Regions from separate parts of the Waltera acetigignens genome, predicted to be linked through region 2. Evidence: a T-box and tRNA genes for the amino acid it is inferred to sense, from the RefSeq annotation. Region 2 holds a T-box; the other holds one or more tRNA genes.
What was found. A T-box is a leader RNA that pairs with one kind of tRNA and senses whether it is charged. The one in region 2 lies ahead of tyrS (tyrosine--tRNA ligase), so its partner is inferred to be a tRNA-Tyr.
Positions count from the first base shown of each region.

Region 1: it has a tRNA-Tyr gene. The T-box ahead of tyrS (tyrosine--tRNA ligase) is inferred to sense a tRNA for this amino acid. The anticodon was not compared.

Region 1 covers NZ_JAOQJO010000017.1:19,740-29,638, forward strand. The annotation lists gene OCV96_RS15005 (hypothetical protein) at 1-226, opposite strand, end outside; gene OCV96_RS15010 (hypothetical protein) at 368-511, opposite strand; gene OCV96_RS15015 (metallophosphoesterase) at 515-988, opposite strand; gene OCV96_RS15020 (hypothetical protein) at 1,118-1,714, opposite strand; gene OCV96_RS15025 (nucleotidyltransferase family protein) at 1,699-2,028, opposite strand; tRNA gene OCV96_RS15030 (tRNA-Leu) at 2,159-2,242, opposite strand; tRNA gene OCV96_RS15035 (tRNA-Tyr) at 2,275-2,356, opposite strand; gene OCV96_RS15040 (glycosyltransferase family 39 protein) at 2,566-4,455, opposite strand; gene OCV96_RS15045 (glycoside hydrolase family 13 protein) at 4,643-6,745, opposite strand; gene ftsH (ATP-dependent zinc metalloprotease FtsH) at 7,176-8,981, opposite strand; gene hpt (hypoxanthine phosphoribosyltransferase) at 9,012-9,536, opposite strand; gene tilS (tRNA lysidine(34) synthetase TilS) at 9,557-9,899, opposite strand, start outside.
Region 2 covers NZ_JAOQJO010000013.1:117,772-127,670, reverse strand. The annotation lists gene der (ribosome biogenesis GTPase Der) at 1-909, shown strand, start outside; gene plsY (glycerol-3-phosphate 1-O-acyltransferase PlsY) at 909-1,595, shown strand; gene OCV96_RS12990 (NAD(P)H-dependent glycerol-3-phosphate dehydrogenase) at 1,599-2,612, shown strand; T-box leader at 2,712-2,985, shown strand; gene tyrS (tyrosine--tRNA ligase) at 3,083-4,306, shown strand; gene OCV96_RS12980 (4Fe-4S dicluster domain-containing protein) at 4,474-5,994, shown strand; gene OCV96_RS12975 (trimeric intracellular cation channel family protein) at 6,172-6,822, shown strand; gene gltX (glutamate--tRNA ligase) at 6,965-8,425, shown strand; gene OCV96_RS12965 (ATP-dependent helicase) at 8,418-9,899, shown strand, end outside.

The DNA.
Region 1 (9,899 bases), on a different contig from region 2:
TGCGCCTTGTGGATACATAGTCTTCATAGTCTCCGTATACAATGTCAAAATCGGAGTATCTCTTTTTGTATGCTTTGATCTCCGACAGATTATCATAGGCATCCAGCAAGGTCGGGTACACTTTTAAAACCGTTGCTGTCTCGATCAGGTTGTCGATACCTTTTTTCGTATAGGCCACCGCGATATACTGTTGCGGATACTTGTCTATCATTTCACGTAACTGCATCTGTTTCTTCATCCTTTCCTAATGGTCTGTGATTCATGTTGCACTGCCATCATAGCACATATTTTTTTCAGATCTTTCATCAAATCTAGGGTTGCAAAAAATCGAGCCGGTTCCCCTGCTCGATTTTTCTTTCAAAGCTTTTTATTTTATAATTTCCTGCAGACTTCTCGGTTCATAGTCCATCCACGGCTTCATACAGCCCACATTATATGCCTGTACGTGACTGTCACCGGTATGTCGGCATTCGTTGTCTTTCATTCCTTCCAGACATTTCTGAAAATACATATCTTACGGGCTGTTGTGGGTATGCCCGTAGAGTAGAATCGTGCCGCGGCTCATATGCTTCCAGCTGAAAATAGGGTAATGGCACAGCACCAGTTCATAACTCTTACCGCCTACAGAATCCCGGATCTCCCTATAATCGCAGACTTCCTGGAACAACTGCCGGTATCTAAGATCGGACACATCATCATGATTGCCCCGGATCAGGACCTTTTTTCCCTTCAGGATTGCCACCAGAGCGATCAGATCCTCGTTCTTACCGCGCATGCTCATATCACCCAGAATGTATACGGTATCTCCGTTAGTTACTTTGCTGTTCCATTTTCTTACGATCTCTGCGTGCATTTCCTCCAGATTCCGGAACGGGCGTCCATCGAATCCTATGGATGCTTCATGAAATAGATGCAGATCACTGATATAATAATTCATACTGTTGTCTCCCATTCCACATTCGCCACAGATCCCTAATATCAATTTCATTTATTGTCCAACCATCATCTGGCGTCCATGATGCAATATTATTAATTGGCTCTGTTTTACTTTTACAGCTTACTAAGCTCAAACATAAAATTGCAATAACGAATATCAGTTTTTGTTTATATCTATTCTTCATAACTTAGCAGTACAGCCTCCTTTTATTGGGAATATCGTTAATATTCCTTTTTCCGTTGCATGCTTTTCCCAGTCATTTTCCGTCAATATCTCTAGCGGTAGTAATCTCTGTGGACCGTTCTCATCCTCTTCATATCCCCATGAGTATCCGCCCAGGAATTTCAGTTTATTGCCATTCATTCGAGAGGGCAGATCTACTAGATAGGTATAAGCTGTCCATTTCAAGTGTCTACACCCAGCCAAATTACAACAGGGAGCATCAAATATTTCTGCCGGATAACCATACGCAAAATATGGATTCCCTTTTCCCAGATTTTCATCACTGACATCTATGGAAAGCTCTCTGTTTTCCCCATAATTTTCAATTCTTTCCACGAATTGAATAAATCCACAGGATCTCCGATAACCGGTCGCATTCATGTGTTCAAAGTAACCATGCATTACCGGATAACCTATGCAACATATTTTGTCTATCGGAAATCCCTGAAGGGCATCATAGCCAATTTCCCTGGGATCTGTACCTTGCGTGTATTCTACGGTGAGATTTTCTTCTATTCCATGAAGTGTAAAAGGAATTGTTATTCTGCTTTCCAAAGAATTATCCCCTCCTTCTGTATATTCTGATAAAACGGCAAAACATTTCGCCATTTCTCCATGTTTTCTTCCTGAATATCAATGATAGAAAATACTCTGTCATATCGAAGATCTAATTCCGCTGACCAATGAATGAACTGTTCCTTTGTTGCATCATCCATTTCATTTTTTATGATAATTACAATATCAATATCACTCTCATCCGTATTATCATTTCTGGCGACAGATCCGTACAATATGATTGCCAAAATACTATCCGAAAAAAGATCTACTACCCCTTGGGGCAAATCCTCTTTCATTGTATTTGTCAGCATACTGTCACCCCTTCGTCTTGAGAATATATTACTGTTATTTGTATACAATTATATTCCTTCTTTTTATCATTCACAATAAAAAATAAGAGAAACACGGCATTTCTACCGTGTTCCTCTCACTAATTAAGTATGCTGGTGGCCGGACTTGAACCGGCACGGAGTTGCCCCCGAGGGATTTTAAGTCCCTTGCGTCTGCCTATTCCGCCACACCAGCGGACGCATCACACATTTATATAAATGTGCGAATGGATGGAGGTGGATTCGAACCACCGAAGCAAATTGCAGCAGATTTACAGTCTGTCCCCTTTGGCCACTCGGGAATCCATCCATGTCAGGCAAGAGTGCCTTAACAATGTGAAATTGTAGCATATGTTCACACAAATTGCAAGATGTTTTTATTATTTTAGTGTAAAAGTTCAGCCATAGGATGACAGAAGCGACGATTGGGTGCTCGCACACAAAGCGTCAATTCTGTCATCCTATGAGCAGAGCGCCAATCTATGAGCAAAAGTAGTCACGAAGTGACGAAAAAGCGTGCTAACGCAACTTTGCGAATGACGCAGGCTGAACTGCTTCAATATAATATAAATAGAAAGGATACTGCGACAGTTGCATCAGTCCGTAATCGGTTACCTGATATCCATCCTGCTGCAATCCGGCGATGGCATCTGCGCCAAGTTCGGTCGGTGTAAAATACCAGAACCTGTCGGAATCCGCCTGGTTGTAATCTCCGTTCACGATTTCATTATCCGGATAGTAATAATACAGCACGGTCCAACCCAGATGTTTTACACCATTCGTGACCATATTTACATCCTCATCGGGGGTACCGATCAGATCCAGTGTCTTTTCGGTCTCCACCTTCTGCTGTTCATAGCTGTCATAGCATTCCCGATAGTTCTGAATTCCCAGGCCGAATAATACTACCAGCAATACCGCCAGCACAATTCTGCTTACAGCCTCCAGGCCCTTCCAGGACTTCTTCTCCAGCTCTGCAGCCAGTTCCAGCACACGGCTGCTGCCCACCGCCAGCATGACGATTGCCACCGCGCTTAACGGATACAGATATCTCTGTGCCAGCATCGGTGCCATAACAACACTTAACAAATAAGCAAATGCCAAAGTTCCAAGGATTGTGCAGGCTCCCACTGCCATGGCATATGTCTTGTCAGACCAGTTTCTCACAGAAGGCTTCTGCATATGTACTCCGTCTTTTTCCACAGAGAATACAGAAGAATCCACTGCCAGGGTCACCACCAGAAACAGAATCACCAGCGGGAATACGATACCATTCATCCCTCTGCCGCCCATAACGATCTCCAGACTCTGGTCCAGTCCCAGGATCTCTGTCATCCACCAGCCTCTGCTGACATTTTTCAAGCCGGCATAGAAGAAATATAGCCAGGGTGCATAACCTATGAAAAATGCTACGATGGCCAGAACACCCTTTATCCATGTTTTCCCACGGTATTTGATCCATACGGCCACTCCGGTGAAAAACATCATAATGCCTACAGCCACCAGTGCATAATAGTGAGAATACGCTGCTGCCAGTGCCCACAGCACCATGCCTGCCCAGGTCTTCCTGCTGCCGTCAGCAATGACTCTGTAGGAACAATAGAAGCAACCCATTACACACAGGAAAGCCAGCGCATACATGCGGACTTCCAGATTGTACTCCAGACACGCCTGTCCCAGACCGGAGATCATCACAAAAAATGTTGCCGCAAGCATTCCGAAATGTTTCCGCACAACGGTCAGTGCCAGTACGATCCCGATCACGAAGGGCACCAGAGAGGCCAGGTGGAATACCGGTACCTTATATCCGAACAGGGTCCCGAATAATTTCAGCCAGTAATAATACAGTGGCGGATGATTGTCCCAGTAATACAATACCTGCAAAATGCCATCCACATCCTTGTGGGCCGTATTCGCAGAAAACGCCTCATCCCCCCACAGTACGCGGTCGGACATCATGCTGAAATTCAGACACACCACCAGCACTGTCAATGCCAGTACTGCCACCGGTCCTATGTATTTGCGAAATACGCTCCACGCCTTGCTATCGGTAATCTTACTCAGGACGCTCCGGATCTTCTCATGCTTTCCGGCTTTCGCTTCTTCCACGAACAATTCCGCAATGGCATAGACCAGCATCATGCTGATCTCCAGACATAGAACTTTCACTGCATATTCTCTGGATTCCAACAGCTTTCTCAAGATCGTATTGCCGTCATTGCCGGTCAGCGACAACAGGATCCAGGGAATGACCAACATACAGAGCAGGCAGGTGAGATAACGAAGGACATATTCTCCCTTCCCGATCGTGACAGACTGTCCGCTTTTTTTGTTATTTTTTAAAATAGATTGCCGCCAGATCCCAATGGATACCAGCGGCAACAGCAGGGTAATAATGATGGTGAACATCGAATATCCTCTCTGTCTTTTGTATTTGTAACTATTCAGAGCCATGTAAATAGTATCAAATGAGCGTCGAATCCTTGCATTCGTAAGAGCATTTGATACTATTTATAGGGCGAAGTAACCACCATGAGCAAAAAGGAAGCCTCGCAGAGGCGGTTTTGCGAATGGTGTTCTGAATAGTTACATATATTTATTCTTCTACATATTTCAGTATCGTTGCCGAGGTCTGTGGCATCTCGATCAGAACCTTGCCTGCCCTGATCTCATACTCCGCACCTTCCATGCAATACCCGTCATCCCTGGACTGCAGGATCACTTTCATCTTACCTGTCTTAGGGGTTCCGATCTCCCACACATGAATCTCTTTGGTGATGGGATGATAATTATTGTTGATCAGGATCGCACACTGTCCCTTGCGGTTAAAACGTCCGTAAGAAATAAAGTTGTAGTCATTTTCCAACATTTTCAAGGAGCCGATCCGCAGCTCCTCGTTCTCCCGGCGCAGACGGATAATGTCCTTATGAAATGCCAGCAGCACCTGATCCTCATGTCCCCAGGGATACGTTCTGCGGTTGTCAGGATCTGTGAAACCACAGACACCGGCCTCATCTCCGTAATAGATTGTAGGAGCACCCGTCCATGTCATCTGGATCACAACGCCTTCCCGGAAGACTGCCTTATTGATACCCTGTTCCGCAGCCTGCGGTCCCAGTGTATTGGTACGTCCCACCTTATGATTCGTTCTCGTCAGAAAACGGGAATGATCATGGTTGGACAGTTCATTCATAGCCACCTGCCAGCTGGGCATGGAGAAACTGGAGGTATGATGCCGCATGGCTCCCCAGAAGCTCTCTGCATTGCCGAGCAGATCCTCTCTGTAGTCATCGCTGTGCTTCTCCATACCGGTGAGGAACCAGGTCACGGGCTCCATGAACGCATCGTAGTTCATGACAGTATCCCATTCGTTGCCCTGCAGCCAGTCTCTGGTATTGCCGTAGTGCTCTGCCAGAATAATAGCCTCCGGATTGGCCTCTTTTACCGCTTTCCGGAATTCCTGCCAGAAATGATGATTGAACTCCTGGCTGTGGCCTAAGTCTGCCGCCACATCCAGTCTCCAGCCATCCACATTGTAGGGCGGAGATACCCATTTTTTCGCTACATGAAGGACATAGTCCATCAGTTCCTGGGATCCCTCGTAGTTCAGCTTCGGCAGTGTGTCATGTCCCCACCATCCGTCATAGGAATTGTTATAGGGCCATGCTGCCTGATTGTGGAAATCAAAGTAATTCCGATAAGGGCTGTCAGCACTGACATAGGCACCCTTGTCATATCCTTCCGCATTCTCATAGATGCGCTCTCTGTCCATCCATTTATTAAAGGAACCACAGTGATTGAACACGCCATCCAGAATGACTCTCATGTCTCTGCGGTGTGCCTCTGCCACCACCTGAGCAAACAGCTCGTTGCTGGCTTCCAGATTCGCCTTGTTAGTCACACGGTCGATGTAACGGGAAGCAAAACGGTTCTCCCGCTGTCCGTCGGGAAGCAGATCCCCTTCATCACTGACAATCTTTCCAATATGGGGATCAATATAATCATAATCCTGAATATCGTATTTGTGGTTGGAAGGGGAGACAAACAGAGGATTAAAATAAATCACCTCAACTCCCAGATCCTGCAGGTAGTCCATCTTGTCCAGCACACCCTGCAGGTCTCCGCCGTAGAACTCACGGACATCCATCTGTGCGGGATAACGTCCCCAGTCCTCTACGCGGTGTACCGGCTCCCCGATATAGCAATATTCATTGGTCAGCACATCATTGGAAGGATCGCCATTGCAGAAACGATCGGTATAGATCTGGTACATTACCGCACCTTTTGCCCAGTCGGGAGTATGGAAGCCGGGAATGATGATAAAATCATAATACTCGTTGACCTCCTGCACCAATCCTCTCATATCGAAGATACCTGTGATCCTGCCGGTCTGTACCTCAAAGTAGTAGGATACCTTCTGATCATCCAGACGCATCACATAAGCATAGTAATCAAAATCATTATTGCTCTCCACTCGTACCATGAGATGCTTCTGTCCACCGCTTACGAGGAATATCCTGTCCACGTTGTTCCTTGCGGTACGGAAACGGATCGTCACCTCGGAATATGGTTCCGGCTCTTCCGGGATCACATACTCCGCACTTGTATCCGTAAAAAGAGCTCTTCTGTTAAATACGGGTCTCATGGCAGCAATATACTGCTGATTATATTCTGTTCGACGTAATCGCTCCAGATCCATAGTATCTATCCTTTCTGAGACTAATGTCTTACTATCTATATTATGACACTGCTTCTGCCAAAGTGCTTTGTTGTCTTGTGCGCTCCGGCAGTATGACATGTCCCAAGCTCAAAAGCTCTATTTATTATACCCTTTTTCCTTACATCTGACAACTGCCCGCCTCTTTATTCAGCGATTTTTAGACAGTAAAAAGGACAGTCTTGGGAGGACTGCCCTTTTTAGAGAAGGTATTTCTTTCTTATGGGGTATAGCAAAAAACTATATAATGTATTGGGGGGGTTACGAGTATTATAATAGCATGCACTCCTATTTTTGACTATTCTCAAAATTCACAAATATCACAAAAGTGAATATTCATTTTTGTATATTTTTCACAAAATCGGTTTGTACAATACTACCAATTCCACGAAACTCCCGCGAAAACCTTTTCCTATACGAAAAGACCCTCGAATTCTTCTCTGGTGATCTTCTCCTTCTCCAACAGCAGCTGTGCACAGCTATGCAGCACATCCTCATGCTGTAAGATAATATCCTTGGCTTTGGTATAGCAGTCATCTATGATGTGCTTGACTTCCTTATCGATCTCACCGGAAATCTCCTCACTGTGCGCCTTGGCATGTGCCAGATCCTTACCGATGAAGACTTCATCATCGTCATCGTCATAGCAGATGACACCGATATTATCAGACATTCCGTAACGGGTTACCATACGGCGGGCTGTCTTGGTGGCTTTCTTAATATCACTGGATGCTCCGGTGGTAATATCTCCGAAGATGATCTCCTCTGCGATACGTCCGCCCAAAGATACCATGATATCCTGGAGCATACGGCTCTTGGTGGCGAACATCTCATCCTTTTCCGGCAGAGGCATGGTGTAACCGGCGGCTCCCACTCCGGTCGGGATAATGGATACGGTATAGACCGGTCCCACATCCGGAAGTACATGGAACAAGATCGCATGGCCTGCTTCGTGGTATGCAGTGATCTTCTTCTCCTTGTCGGAAATGATACGGCTCTTCTTCTCCGCACCGATTCCCACTTTGATAAAGGCTCTCTTGATATCCTTCTGTGCGATAAAGGAGCGGTTCTCCTTCGCCGCGATAATGGCTGCTTCGTTCAGCAGGTTCTCCAGATCCGCTCCGGTGAAGCCTGCAGTAGTCTGAGCGATCTGCTGCAGATTCACATCATCCCCCAGAGGTTTGTTCTTCGCATGTACTTTCAAAATCTCTTCTCTGCCACCGATATCCGGGGTTCCCACCGCTACCTTACGGTCGAAACGACCGGGACGCAGGATTGCAGGATCCAGAATATCCACACGGTTGGTGGCCGCCATAACGATAATGCCCTCATTGACGCCGAAACCGTCCATTTCTACCAGTAACTGGTTCAGGGTCTGCTCTCTCTCATCGTGTCCTCCGCCCATACCGGTACCACGCCGTCTTGCCACGGCATCGATCTCATCGATAAATACGATACAAGGTGCATTATGCTTTGCTTCTTCAAACAGGTCACGCACACGGGAAGCGCCCACACCGACGAACATTTCCACGAAATCAGATCCGGAGATGCTGAAAAAAGGTACTCCGGCTTCGCCTGCCACGGCTTTCGCCAACAGGGTCTTACCGGTTCCGGGAGGGCCCTCCAACAGGACACCCTTGGGGATTCTGGCTCCGACACCGGTGTATTTTCCCGGCTCCTTCAGGAAATCAACGATCTCCTCCAGTTCTTCCTTTTCCTCTTTCAGACCGGCTACCTGAGCGAATGTGACACTCTTGTCACCCAATGTCATCTTGGCGCGGCTTTTGCCGAAGTTCATCATCTTGCCGTTACCGCCGCCTGCCTGTTGGGCATTCATCATCATGAACAGGAAAATTCCCACCGCCAGCACGACCAGCATCGGCAGCATATAGGTCAGGAACCAGTTCTCCCTTTCAATGTCATTGACCACCGGATCAAACCCATACTCACGTACCAGGGTCTCCAGTTCTGTAATGTCCGTTGCGTACAGCTTATGAGATACACCGTTCTTCATCTGGATCTCCAGATATCCGGTAGGTGCTTCTCCGTTGGGCTGCACCACGACTTCCGATACATTGCCGGCATCCAGATCCGCAATGAACTCTGCCTTGGTGTATTCATCTGTACGGTTGTTCAACAGGTTGAGGCCGAAGATCACCAGAAGCAGAAGTATGATAAATATAAAATATGAATTGATTGTTTTGCCGTTTTGTTTCAACTTCACGGGCCTCCTACATCTTTGTATCGCTTAATCGAATTCTACCACACCGATGTAAGGCAGATTACGATATCTCTGATCATAATCCAGACCATAGCCCACTACAAACTCATCGGGAATATTAAATCCGGTATAATCCACATGGACATCGATCACTCTTCTCTCGGGTTTGTCCAACAGGGTGCACAGACGTAAAGAAGCCGGACCTCTGTCCTTCAGCATCTCCAGCAGATAGCTCAGGGTTCTTCCGCTGTCCACGATATCCTCTACTACAATAACTTCCTTATCTTTCAGAGATTCGTCCAGATCCTTCACGATCTTGACTACACCGCTGGACTTGGTATCGCTGCCATAGCTGGATACGGACATAAAGTCCAGAGATACGGGAACAGTGATACGCTTTGCCAGTTCACACATGAAAAAGCTGCCACCCTTCAGTACACATACAAGGTGTACCTGCTTACCCGCATAATCCTTGCTGATCTGCTCACCGATCTCCTGGATTCTCTTATCTACTTCCTCTTCTGTCAACAGTACTCTGATATGCTCTGCCATTTTCTTTTGTCCTTTCGCTTTTAAGCGAACTCCTTTCTTATTAATTGTACCTTTAAAATACGTTTTGTATTCTCCGTTACTTTATAATATTCGCTGATACGGTATCCCACGACCCACAGTACATGCTCTCCCTCTGCCAGGATCGGCAGTCTATCGCGTTCCGCCTGTGGGATCTTTTGATCGACCAGATAACTTTTCAGCGATTTATGGATCATCCCGCCTCTGCCGTCAGCAATGGTCAGATAATCACCCGGCTTTCTTGTCCGTATCACCGGACATTTTTTTATTTTATCATAATCAAACCATTTCGTATACTGATTTGTGGGAACTTCTTGGTTTTTTTCATGGGCAGCGGCCAGGTCA
Region 2 (9,899 bases):
GGCGATCCCCATCCGATCTCTGCGGTGAATCGTCTGGGAATCGGTGACATGCTGGAGGCCGTAACGGAATATTTTGATAAGGAACAGGCAGAGGAAGAAGAGGATGACCGCACCCGTGTGGCCATCGTCGGAAAGCCCAATGTCGGCAAGTCTTCCCTGATCAACAAACTGCTGGGTGAGAACCGTCTGATCGTTTCTGATATCGCGGGTACCACCAGAGATGCGGTGGATACCGAGATCACTTATAACGGCAAAGAATATGTCTTCATTGATACTGCCGGTCTTCGCCGGAAGAACAAGATCAAGGAAGAACTGGAGCGTTATATGATCGTCCGTACCGTCAGTGCCGTAGAGCGTGCCGAGGTGGTGGTACTGATGATCGATGCAGAGGAAGGTGTTACGGAGCAGGATGCGAAGATCGCCGGAATCGCCCATGAGAGAGGAAAGGCTACGATCATCGTGGTGAACAAATGGGATGCTATCGAAAAGGATGACAAGACCATTTATAAATTTACCGAAAAGGTGCGTAATACCTTATCCTTCATGCCCTATGCAGAGCTTCTGTTCGTCTCTGCGAAAACAGGACAGAGACTGCCCAAGCTGTTCGAGACTATCGATATCGTCAGTGAGAATCACGCCATGCGTGTGGCTACCGGTGTGCTGAATGAGATCATGGCAGAGGCCGTGGCCATGCAGCAGCCACCTTCCGACAAGGGTAAGAGACTTCGTCTGTACTACATTACTCAGGTGGCGGTAAAACCCCCTACCTTTGTTATTTTCGTAAATGATAAGGAGCTGATGCATTTCTCCTATACCAGATATATTGAGAATCAGATCCGGGAGACCTTTGGTTTCAAGGGGACGCCCCTCCGGTTTATCATCAGAGAACGAAAGGAAAAAGATCAATAATGGAACGTGTTATCTGTTTACTCATCGGTTATGTGTTCGGCCTGTTTCAGACCGCATACTTTTACGGAAAGGCAAAGGGAATCGATATCCGTAAGTACGGAAGTGGCAATGCCGGTACCACCAATGCTCTGAGAGTGCTGGGAACCAAGGCAGGACTGATCGTACTGGCGGGAGACTGCTTAAAGTGTATCGTTGCCGTATGCATCACCAAGGCATTGTTCACTACCGGACATCCGGAGAATATTTATCTGCTGTGCCTGTACACCGGTGCAGGAGCCATCATCGGACATAACTTCCCGTTTTACATGGGATTCAAGGGAGGAAAAGGAATCGCTGCCACAGCAGGACTGATCCTGTCGTTCCATCCTTATTTTATCGTGATGGGCGTGGTATTGTTCTTCGGAACCTTCCTGACCACCCATTATGTGTCTCTGGGATCATTATTGGTATATGCAGGATTTATGATCCAGATGGTGGTCTGCGGACAGACGGGGCTGTTCGGCACCATGCCGCAGTCACAGCTATATGAAATGTACGCCATCACCGCATTTTTAACAGTCATGGCATACTGGAAACACAGACAGAATATCGTGCGTCTGATCCACGGGAACGAGAGGAAGACTTATCTGTTCAAGAATAAGAAATCAGCCGAAGCGCAGACAGAAATCTCAGGGGAGGACAAATAAGCTATGGCAAAAGTATGTATATTGGGTGGCGGAAGCTGGGGCATCGGCCTGTCAGTGGTATTACATAAAAACGGACATGAGGTGACGGTATGGTCTGCGGTTCCCGCAGAGATTCAGATGCTTCAGGAGAATCACGAGCATAAGATGCTGCCGGGAGTAAAGCTTCCGGAGGATATGATCTTTACGACGGATGATAAACAGGCCATCGAGGGCAAGGACCTGTTGGTCATGGCAGTGGCAAGCTCTTATACCAGAAGCACAGCACACCGCATCAGCCCGCTGGTGGCACAGGGACAGAAAATTGTCAGTGTCTCCAAGGGAATCGAGGAGCATACCCTGATGACCCAGGCGCAGATCATCGAAGATGAGATTCCGCAGGCACAGGTAGCGGTACTGTCCGGACCGACCCACGCGGAGGAAGTCAGCCGCGGGATTCCTACAACGATCGTAGCGGGTTCTAAGAGCAAAAGCTGCGCGGAATATGTGCAGAATCTGTTCATGAACGAAGTGTTCCGTGTCTATACCAGCCCCGATGTACTGGGAATTGAGCTGGGCGGTGCACTGAAAAATGTAGTGGCACTGGCTGCCGGTATCGCAGACGGACTGGGCTACGGAGATAATACGAAGGCTGCGCTGATCACCAGAGGCATTACCGAAATCGCAAGACTTGGTACTGCCATGGGTGGTAATTTTGAGACCTTCTGCGGTCTGACCGGTATCGGAGATCTGATCGTGACCTGCGCCAGCATGCATTCCCGTAACCGTCGTGCCGGTATCCTCATCGGACAGGGAAAGACCTACGAGGAAGCCATGAAGGAAGTACAGATGGTGGTAGAGGGCGTGTATTCCGCCAAGGCTGCCATGGAGCTTTCGAAAAAATACGATGTGCAGCTGCCTATCATTGAACAGGTGAACGAAGTGCTGTTTGACGGCAAGTCTGCGGATCAGGCGGTGAAGGAACTGATGCTTCGTGATAAGAAGCTGGAAGTATCCCATCTGCCCTGGCCGGAAGAATAGACCCGGAGGCGGCTCCTGCCAGCAGCAAAATTTTAAGTGTTGACAGAAAAACGCAGACTGGCTATAATAAGGTCATGTTTAGCGCAAACATAGGATAAGAAGAATGCGATGAAGGGAAGAAGTACTGTTCCTCCACTTCTGACAGAGAGCAGCCGGTCGGTGAGAGGCGCACAGAAGCAGAGCAGGAATACATCCCGGAGCAGCCGGTGGAAAGAGAAGGATCAGTAGATTTTATCAGAGGATCCCGAACAAGTAGATCAGGACGGCAGGCACCGATATCGGCCGAAGTATTGATAGATACTTACTGAGCTGTCAGATGTGAGTCTGGCGGGAACATTAGGTGGTAACACGAGTGATTAAGCTCGTCCTTTTGAAAAAGGGGCGGGCTTTTTTAGTGCCTTTGGAGCCGATTCCCCCAAAATGTAAAAAAGGTATACAGAGTAAAAAGAACCCAAAAAGGAGAAGAGAAAATGACAGTATTTGACGAATTAAAAGCAAGAGGACTGCTGGCACAGCTGACAGATGAAGAGGAGATCAAGGAACTGATCAATAACGGAAAGGCTACCTTCTACATCGGCTTTGATCCTACCGCAGACAGCCTTCATGTGGGACATTTCATGGCACTGTGCCTGATGAAGAGAATGCAGATGGCAGGCAACAAGCCGATTGCTCTGATCGGCGGTGGTACTGCAATGATTGGTGATCCTTCCGGCAGAAGTGACATGCGTACCATGATGACCAAGGAGACGATCCAGCATAACGTAGACTGCTTCAAGAAGCAGATGAGCCGTTTTATTGATTTTGGCGACGGTAAGGCACTGATGGTCAATAATGCGGACTGGCTGCTGAATCTGAACTATGTGGAACTGTTAAGAGATGTGGGAGCACACTTCAGTGTTAACCGTATGCTGACCGCAGAGTGCTACAAGCAGAGAATGGAGAAGGGCTTAAGCTTTTTAGAGTTCAACTACATGATCATGCAGAGCTTTGACTTCCTGACCTTATACCAGAAATACGGCTGCAACATGCAGTTCGGTGGTGATGATCAGTGGAGCAACATGTTAGGAGGCACCGAGCTGATCCGCAGAAAGCTGGGTAAGGATGCTTATGCCATGACCATCACCCTGCTGTTAAATTCCGAGGGTAAGAAGATGGGTAAGACCCAGAAGGGTGCCGTATGGCTGGATCCCAACAAGACCACTCCCTTCGAGTTCTACCAGTACTGGAGAAACGTAGCAGATGCCGATGTTCTGAAGTGCCTGCGAATGCTGACCTTCCTGCCCTTAGAGCAGATCGATGAGATGGACAAATGGGAAGGCAGCCAGCTGAATCAGGCGAAGGAGATTCTGGCATACGAACTGACCAATCTCGTACATGGCGAAGAAGAAGCAAAAAAGGCACAGGAGAGTGCAAGAGCACTGTTTACCGGTGGCAATGCTGCAGAGATGCCTACCAGCGAGCTGACAGAGGCTGATTTTGTGGATGGTAAGATCGATATTCTCGGTGTTCTGGTAAAATCCGGTTTGTCTGCATCCCGCAGTGAAGCAAGACGTGCTGTAGAACAGGGCGGTGTTGTCGTAGCAGATGAGAAAGTTACCGATGTAAAGACTACTTACGCTCCCGAGCAGTTTGATGGAGAGGGCCTGGTAGTCCGCAGAGGTAAGAAGAACTTCAAGAGAGTCGTTATGAAGTAATAAAAGATAAGAATAACAGAAAATTCTAAGGATGGGATCTTTCACGTAAAAACGGTGTGAGATCCCATTTTTATTGATATTTTTCTTGCATTTATGGATATGATATGGTTTAATATGGTTAGTGTGTTAAAAAAATATCAAAAGGCGGTAATTATGATATGAGCAGCATGAGAGGGATCGATACTCCGGTAAGACAGCGGAGAAGAAGGGTATTTAAGGAAGTGGCTAATCTGGCTTACAATTCCACAAATCTGAAGGATGATATGGAGGCGCTGCCTTATAAGATCGTAGACTATGAAGAGTCGGAGTTCTGGGAGAGCGTTTATCGTGACAGAGCGATCATCCGTGAGCGCATCCGTCTGGCCATGGGGATGAGTTTACGCCCGGAGAACCGTGAGCATCCCGGACATCTGACACAGGGACTGGAAGAGAGTAATATTGATGAAAAATATTATGAGCCCCCTCTGATGCAGGTCATTCCGTCGGCTTGTAATGCCTGCCCGGAGAACCGTTATGAGGTGACCAGCTCCTGCATGGGGTGCCTGGCACATCCCTGCCAGAGTGTCTGCCCCAAGGGTGCGATTTCCATGAAGAATGGGAAATCTGTCATTGATCAGGAAAAATGTATCAAGTGCGGAAAATGTCGTGAGATCTGCCCTTATGATGCTATTTGCCATAAAGAGCGTCCCTGTAAGGCTGCCTGCGGTATTGGAGCTATTACATCTGACCATGTGGGAAGAGCCGTGATCGACAATGAAAAATGTGTATCCTGTGGTCAGTGTATGGTAAGCTGTCCCTTTGGAGCGATTGCTGACAAGTCTCAGATCTTCCAGTTGATCCGTGCCATGCAGTCCGGACGGAAGATCATAGCCCAGGTAGCACCTGCATTTGCCGGACAGTTCGGTCCGAAGGTGACACCTGAGATGTTCAAGACAGCGTTGAAGGAATTGGGGTTTGCGGATGTCTATGAGACAGCGTTGGGCGCTGACATGGGATGTATGGCGGAAGCGGAACACTACGTGAAGGAGGTTGCTACCGGTAAGCAGCAGTTTGCCCTGACATCCTGTTGTCCTTCCTGGTCTGTGATGGCGAAGAATCTGTTTCCTGAGACCATTGATAAGATAAGTAATGAATTGACACCTATGGTTGCAACAGCCCGTCTGATCAAACAGGAACATCCGGATGCGTCCGTAGTATTCATTGGCCCCTGCGCTTCCAAGAAGCTGGAAGCCAGCAGACGTACCGTTCGTTCCGATGTAGACTTTGTTATCACTTTTGAGGAACTGACCGGTATGTTCGAAGCCAAGGGAATTCTGTTGGATGAGATTAAAGCTATGGACGAGATGAAGGATGCCACCTCTGCCGGAAGAGGTTATGGTGTGGCAGGCGGTGTTGCCAATGCTATCAAGGACTGCATCGAGAAATATTATCCCGGTACACCTGTGAATATCCAACATGCGGAGAGTCTGGCGGAATGTAAGAAGGCCCTGCTCCTTGCCAAAGCAGGTAAGATGAACGGCTGCCTGATCGAGGGTATGGCCTGCCCCGGAGGCTGTATTGCCGGAGCAGGCACCAACATCGCCATCCCCGTAGCAGCCAGAGCCGTGGACAAGTTCAAGAACGAAGCTGAGAAGAAAGTGCCTGATGAAAGTGTGGATCAGGAAATGGTGGAACTGGAAAAAGAATAAACACTGCAACAGAACAGATATATCCCGAAAACGAAACCGTCACATTACCGTGGCGGTTTTGTTGCGCGCATAGAGATAAAATTAGAGAAACTATTCAGAATAGTTACAAATGGCATATTGTTATTTCGGGAAAGATACTATAAAATAGCGTGGAGAACTTTTAGGAGAAACTATTTTATGAACATTCAGGACAGTATTATATTTTTCATGGAAATCTTAGGAACCATCGCTTTTGCAGCATCAGGTGCCATGGTGGGGATCCGGAAACGGATGGATATTTTCGGCATCTGTGTGCTGGGCGTGGTGACGGCTGTAGGTGGTGGTATGACCAGAGACGTGATCCTTGGGAAATTACCTTCGGCACTGGAGAAACCGGTATATGTCGGTGTCTCGGTGGCTACAGCACTGGCTATTTTTATACTGCTTTATATCAAACAGGATCTTTTGAGCGGCAGACTGGGAACCTTTTATGACAAAGCGATGTTAGGCATGGACTCTGTAGGACTGGGAATTTTTACTTCCCTGGGTGTGATGTCTGGCATCGACAACGGCTATCCGGACAATACCTTTTTGCTGGTATTTATCGGCATGCTCACCGGCGTGGGCGGCGGTCTGATGCGTGACATGATGGCGGGAGAGGAACCGTATATTTTCGTAAAGCATATTTATGCCTGTGCCTCTCTGGTAGGCGGTATCTGCTGCGTCTGGCTGTACCGCAGTATCGGCAGACTTCCCGCGGTATTTATCGCTGCCTTTGTGGTCATGGCGATCCGGTTTCTGGCGGCACACTTTCGGTGGAATCTGCCCCATCCGAAAACCTTGTCTTAACTGTTGCAGTTTTTGAAAAAAGGCGGTAGAATAAGGAAGTAGTTCTGCCTTCTGAGAGAGGGCGAACAGGAATATATAAGCAGGGAAGCGTAGGCCGGAAGGTACAGAACGGATACGGATCGCCTGCGGAAATGAGGAGAAAATGACAAAGATCAGAACAAGATACGCACCCAGCCCTACCGGTAAAATGCATGTAGGTAATCTGCGGTCCGCATTATATGAATTTTTGATTGCAAAGCATGCCGGCGGAGATTTTATGCTCCGCATCGAGGATACAGATCAGGAACGTTATGTGGAAGGTGCTACCGAGATCATCTATCGTACCCTGGAGAAGACCGGACTGGTACATGACGAAGGCCCGGATAAGGACGGCGGTTATGGTCCTTACGTGCAGAGTGAACGTATGAAAACCGGTATTTATATGAAATATGCCAAGGAACTGATCGATAAGGGAGAAGCTTATTACTGTTTCTGTGACAAGGAGAGACTGGCTTCCCTGAAGACTGAAGTTGTGGATGGTAAGGAGATCACCGTATATGACAAGCACTGCCTGTCCCTGTCCAAAGAAGAGATTGAGGCAAATCTTGCCGCAGGCAAGCCTTTTGTCATTCGCCAGAACAACCCCAAGGAAGGCACCACGACTTTCCATGACGAGTTATACGGAGACATTACAGTAGATAACTCCCAGCTGGATGATATGATCCTGATCAAATCCGACGGTTACCCTACCTATAACTTTGCAAACGTGGTAGATGACCATACCATGAATATCACCCATGTGGTACGAGGCAACGAATATCTGTCCTCCTCCCCAAAATATGTACGCCTGTACGAAGCTTTCGGATGGCAGGTACCGGTATATATCCATCTGCCGCTGATCACCGATGAGAACCACAAGAAGCTGTCCAAGAGAAGCGGACATGCTTCCTTCGAGGATCTGATCGATCAGGGATTCATTACCGAAGCCATCGTGAACTATGTGGCACTGCTTGGATGGAGCCCGGAGGATAACCGCGAGATTTTCTCTCTGGATGAATTGATCAAGGAGTTCGATTACCATCGCATCAGCAAGTCCCCGGCAGTCTTCGATATCGTGAAATTGCGTTGGATGAATGGTGAATATCTGAAGGCTATGGATTTCGACAAGTTCTATGAGATGGCAGAGCCTTACCTGAAGGCAGCGATTAGCAAGCCTCTGGATCTGAAGAAGATCGCAGCCATGGTAAAGACCCGAATCGAAGTATTCCCGGATATTGCCGGACTGGTAGATTTCTTTGAGGAGCTTCCGGAATATGACGTGGCGATGTATACACACAAGAAGATGAAGACTACCGCAGAGACTTCTCTGGAGGTATTGAAAGATCTGCTTCCGATCCTGGAGGCACAGGAGGATTACAGCAATGACGGGCTGTATCAGACTCTTGTAAAATATGTGGAGGAAAAAGGCTGTAAGAACGGCTATGTGATGTGGCCGATCCGTACCGCCGTATCCGGCAAGCAGATGACACCTGCCGGTGCTACGGAGATTATGGAAGTCCTGGGCAAAGAGGAATCTCTGGCAAGAATCCGCAAAGGAATCGAGTTATTACAGGCAAATGTCTGATCTGACATGCTTAAATGCCTCCCAGCGGGAGGCTGTCACGTTCGGAGAGGGACCGCTGTTATTACTGGCGGGCCCCGGCTCCGGCAAGACATTTACCATCACCCAGAGGATCCTGTATCTGATCCGGGAACGCCGGATCACCCCGGAGAAGCTTCTGGTGATCACCTTTACCAGAGAAGCGGCTCTATCCATGAGGCAGCGCTTTGCGCAGATATCTCCACAGGAAGTGCATACCGTCAATTTTGGAACATTTCATTCTGTTTTCTATCAAATCCTGCTCCAGTCGGGCAGAATTTCATCAGGCAATATTTTAAACGACAGACAAAAAAGAGATCTTATCCTTCCCATTTTGAAGAAAATAACAGACTGTAAAAAAAGATCCGCAGCGGAAGTAACGGAGCTTGCCGGGAACTATCTTGCTGCCATCGGTTATTACAAAAATACCGGCGATATTGAGAACAGCAGAAAGAAGCTTCCGGAAGAAGAAAAACAATATTTTTCCAGGATCTATGAAGCTTATGAGGAGGCGAGAAAAAATACCGGAGGCCTTGATTTTGAGGATATGTTAAAGGAATGTGAGGAGTTTCTGCAAAGGGATCCGGTGCAGCGTACATACTGGCAGAACCGGTTTGAATATATACTGATCGATGAATTTCAGGATATCAATTACAGACAGTACAGTATCGTGAAAATTCTGGCGGAAAAACATAGAAATATTTTTGCAGTGGGGGATGATGATCAGGCCATTTACGGATTCCGCGGAGCCAGACCAGCCTGCATGAGACAGTTTGTAGAGGAATTTGGTGCAAAGCAGATCCTTCTTCGGACGAATTATCGCAGTCATCCGGATATCGTGGAGGCATCCCTGGCGGTGATAGATGAGAATAAAGACCGTTTTCATAAGGATCTGGAGCCTTGCGAGGCGCATAGACGGCAGGCAGGGGATCATAAGACTGACGCCGGATACCGGAAGGAATATCGGGTAAAAATCAGGGAATTCAGTGAGGCTTCGGAACAAATGAGGTATCTGGTACAAAGCTTGAAAAATCGGATAAATGGGGAGACCTGTGCTGTATTGTTCCGGACAAATCTGGCCATGCAGGGCGTGGCGGCGAGACTTACCGGGGAGGGGATCCCTTTTTCCATGAAAGAGAAGGGGAGAAACATTTACGACCATTTTATCGCACAGGATCTTCTGTCCTATCTGCGGATCGCGCAGGGGTGTGCTACAAGAGCGGATTACCTGAGGGTGAGCAACAGACCATATCGGAATATTTCCAGAGAGGCTTTTGGTGCCGAAGCATCTTTACCGGTTTTGAAGAAATATTATGAAGATCTGACTGCGGGAAGTCCGGACGCGGGGCAGCAAAAGGCGCAGAAAGCGGTCGGAGTATGGATACGACAGATGGAATTTGTAAAAAATACGGAACTGAAGCTTGCAATGGCATTTTTGCGTAAGGCGTGCGGCTATGAG